Regions from separate parts of the Enterococcus sp. AMC1251 genome, predicted to be linked through region 2. Evidence: predicted binding sites of a transcription regulator. Region 2 holds the regulator's gene; the other holds the start of a gene.
What was found. The regulator LexA, encoded in region 2, represses DNA repair genes until DNA is damaged. The targets are predictions, from matches to a motif close to CNAACANNTGTTNG.

Region 1: the regulator LexA is predicted to act here: its motif matches at 892-905, upstream of AC4BBR_RS10885 (ATP-dependent DNA helicase).

The regions. Positions count from the first base shown of each region.
Region 1 covers NZ_CM177098.1:2,304,870-2,307,083, reverse strand. Annotated here, with positions in the region: gene argJ (bifunctional glutamate N-acetyltransferase/amino-acid acetyltransferase ArgJ) at 1-793, shown strand, start outside; gene AC4BBR_RS10885 (ATP-dependent DNA helicase) at 936-2,214, shown strand, end outside.
Region 2 covers NZ_CM177098.1:1,751,064-1,753,277, forward strand. Annotated here, with positions in the region: gene tkt (transketolase) at 1-359, opposite strand, end outside; gene AC4BBR_RS08165 (DUF896 family protein) at 458-700, opposite strand; gene lexA (transcriptional repressor LexA) at 999-1,628, shown strand; gene AC4BBR_RS08175 (dihydrofolate reductase) at 1,687-2,187, opposite strand; gene AC4BBR_RS08180 (thymidylate synthase) at 2,206-2,214, opposite strand, start outside.

The DNA of each region.
Region 1 (2,214 bases), 550 kb from region 2:
TCAAGAGTTCCTAGGTAGAGAAACGATTAAGTTAAAAGACAATTATGAAGAGTTCGCTCATGCAATATTAACAACGGATCAACGAATTAAAGTTCGTAGTTTAAAAGTTGGAGATGCTACAATTTTAGGGATCGTCAAAGGCTCAGGGATGATTGAGCCGAATATGGCGACGATGTTAGCTTACATTTTGACTGATGCAAAGATAGAGAAAGATGGGATTTACCCAATGTTGAAAACGTCAGTCGATCAATCGTTTAATACAATTAGTATCGATACGGATACCAGTACTAGCGACACCGTTGCGTTTTTGGCTAGCGGTTATTATAAAGTTGAAGAAACATCATTGCAAATAGCGCTAAATCAATTATGTAAAGAATTAGCGCTAGATGTTGTAAAAGACGCTGAAGGCGCTACGAAGACGATGTTTGTTACCGTTAAAAATGCTGAAAATAAAAGACAAGCAAAAAACGCTGGAAAATCGATCATTAATTCCCCCTTAGTAAAAACTGCCTTATTTGGACATGATCCTAATTGGGGACGTATTGCAATGGCTCTTGGTAAAACAGAAGGGTTGATTTTTGATCAGAATAAAGTAGAAATCTATTATGGAACGTATCCGATTTTTTCGAATAATGAAGAAAAACATACGCTTAATCAAATTAATGATTACATCGAAAAAAATGAAGATATCTATTTAACAGTCGATCTACATCAAGGACAGGAAAGTTTTGAAGTGATTGGTTGTGATTTAAGTTATGAGTATGTCAAAATAAATAGTGATTATTCGACTTGAAATACCTTGAGAAATAGATGAGCCTTAACTGAATAAGATTGCAAATTTTTATATGGAGAGGAATGTTTGTTTCACACTCTTTCTCCTCTTTTATTTTACGAATGTATGTTCTATAATAAGAATAGGATAGGTGGGATAGAACATGCAAGATATACAAAGAGTCGCAGTTCGCAGATTAGTGGAGTTTATCTTACGTAAAGGCAGTATTGATTCCAGACATATGAGCGAACACACTGCGCTAGAAGGTGCTAAGATTCATCGAATGCTCCAAAAAGCTGCTGGAGAAAGTTATCAAAAAGAAATCAAACTCGCTATAGACATAGAATTGAATCAGCAAAATTACATAATAGAAGGTCGTGCAGATGGCATTTTTATTGATGAAAAAAAACGAACTGTGATCGATGAGATCAAAACATCAGAACCCGCATTCTCGGAATTGTTAGAAGAACAAATAGACATGTATTGGTATCAAGTGATGTGCTACGGACATATTTATTGCCAGCAAGAAGATTTGAATGAAATCACGTTACAATTGACCTATTATCAAACTACAACCGAAGAAATCACCCGACAAAAAAAAGAATTTACCAAAGAACAGCTAAAACAATTCTTTGATGACTTGACACAAAAATATGAACAATGGTTGATTTTTAAAGCCAATTGGCGCAAAATTCGAAATCAATCCTTGCAAAAATTACCTTTTCCGTATGGTGACTATCGAGCGGGTCAAAGAGAATTATCTGTTGCAGTGTATAAAACGATTTTAAGTGATCAAAAATTATTTGTTGAAGCCCCGACTGGAACAGGGAAGACGATTTCAACATTGTTTCCAACACTAAAGGCAATCGGTGAAGAACAAGCAGAAAGAGCATTTTATTTAACCGCTAAAACAATTACTAGACAAGTAGCGGAAGATGCTATAGAGGCAATGAAACAAAAAGATATGCAGCTAAAAAGTGTCACCTTAACAGCTAAAGATAAAATCTGTTTTCTGATTGAACGCAACTGTATTCCAGAAGCTTGTCCTTTCGCTAGTGGTTATTATGATCGTTTAAATAAAGGCTTATGGGATTTATTGAACAATGAAAATCAGTTTACTCGCGACATTATTGAAACCTATGCTCGTAAGCATACCTTATGTCCATTTGAGCTGTCTCTCGATGTTAGTTTATGGTGTGACTTAGTGATTTGCGATTATAATTATTTATTTGACCCAGTTGTTTATTTAAGACGTTTTTTTGAAGAACAGACAGAAGTCAAAGAAGATATTTTCTTAGTTGATGAGGTTCATAATTTAGTTAATCGTTCTCGCGAAATGTATTCAGCGGTTTTATCTAAAACTAAGATATCTGCGTTGAAACAAATAATTGATAAAAAACAAACAAAATTGATTCGGGCACTCAATAAAATCGAAAAAGAAT
Region 2 (2,214 bases):
CCCAAAGGCCCTGTCGTTGCTTCAACACCATCTGTGTGATGCACTTCTGGATGTCCAGGCGTTTTACTATCCCATTGACGGAAGCTTTTTAGATCATCCATTGTTACACCGTAACCTGCTAAGTGAAGCAAGCTATAAAGCATTGCTGAACCGTGACCAGCAGAAAGAATGAAACGGTCTCTATCTACCCAATTTGTTGACGTTTTTGGGTTTACTTTCAAGTGTTTTGTCCAAAGTGCATATGCCATAGGTGCTGCACCCATTGGTAGTCCAGGATGGCCTGAATTTGCTTTTTGAACTGCTTCGATACTCAATGTACGAATCGTATTGACGCCTAACTGATCAGTGTTGTCGAACAAAAAAATCATCTCCTATTTAGGTTTTTTTTACCTTTATTATCTATATCTTATCGTATTTCGTTTATGAAAGCAATTACTTTTAGTAAAAACAACTAAAATTATTTTCGATTATGTAATCCTCTAGCTTTTTGGATATTTTTCAGCTTCTCTGGTGTTACGTCATTTCCTTTAGGGTCTACTACCTTCATACCTTCGATATGATGACGCATGCCACCTCTAAAAGCAGCTAAATATTCTTGGCGAAGTACTGATTGTTCTGCTTTTTCTTTCTCAGTTAATTCACTTTCTTTCGCTTTTTTGGCAAGTTCATTGATACGGTTCATTTTTTCAGATGATAACATACTTCTGCCTCCTTATTTTAAAAGGTTGAACAAGCTGATTCAACCTTTTCTTTCAGAACAAGCCTAAGTGGCTAGACAAGTTTACTTTCCAAGTCTATCTTATAAGAAGAGCGCAAAAAATACAACTATATTCTTATCAAAAATATGAAATGACTTTGTTCATGTATAGAAATTATCATTATTTATGTCGGTCATTTTTTACAAAGATTTTAACATAAATACTTTTTTCAAAAAACACGAACGCTTGTTTGATTCCTGTATAAAACTATGGTACACTGAAATTATAAATTGAAAGAAGGTGCGGGTTTTGGTGAAACGTACAGACACAAGACAAATCGAAGTATTAAAATATATATATGAACAAGTTGAGCTCAAAGGCTATCCACCAACTGTAAGAGAAATTGGAAAAGCCGTAGACCTATCTTCAACATCTACTGTTCACGGACACCTAGCTCGATTAGAAAAAAAAGGGCTGATTTTACGTGATCCTACGAAGCCAAGAGCGATTGAATTGACCCCAGATGGTCTTGAAAAAATTGGTGTAAAACCGACAGTTATCCCCATGCTTGGTGTTGTTACAGCTGGTGAGCCTATCTTAGCTGTAGAAGAAGCCTCTGACTTTTTCCCTCTTCCGCCTGATTTGGTAGCAGAAGAAAATGCGTTATTCATGCTGACTATCAGAGGTGAAAGTATGATCAACGCTGGTATTTTAGATGGTGATCAAGTGATCGTTCGCAAACAAAGCGCTGCATCAAATGGTGATATCGTTATTGCGATGACAGATGAAGATGAAGCAACATGTAAACGATTCTTTAAAGAAACAGATCATATTCGTTTACAACCAGAGAATGATGCATTAGACCCAATTATTTTAAATAATGTAAGTATATTAGGAAAAGTTGTTGGGTTATATCGCAATCATATCTAGATAACAAAAAAAACATACTAACGACAGTATGTTTTTTTGTTATCTAGACAACCTTTACTTAATCCACAGCTACTTTGCGCTGATATGTCTCAAATTGATGTGCATAGCTATTTTTTTCGTCCTGTTCACCTTCGCTTAGATTGATCAATGTCCAATCATCCCAAACAATAGCAGGAAATTTCGTATCTCCATCAAATAAATGATGGATAACTGTACGGTACAATACATCGCAATACGGTAAAAAATCTTCGTATATTGCTGAACCGCCCGCAATAAATGTAATACCTGAGAACGTATTTGCGTACTCAAGAACTTCACTCACACTATGAAATACAACAACTCCGTCAGCAGAATATTTTTTATCCTTAGTTAGAACAATCGTTTGACGATTTGGTAATGGACGGCTTCCCATCCCCTCAAAAGTTTTTCTCCCCATGATAATGGTATTGTTTTCAGTCATTTGTTTAAAAAATTTCAAATCATTTGGTAAATGCCATGGTAATTGATTTTCTTTACCAATTATTCCTTGCTCATCTTGAGCCCATATGGCTGCTAACATCAGGAAACTCCTTTCAATTTAAACGGC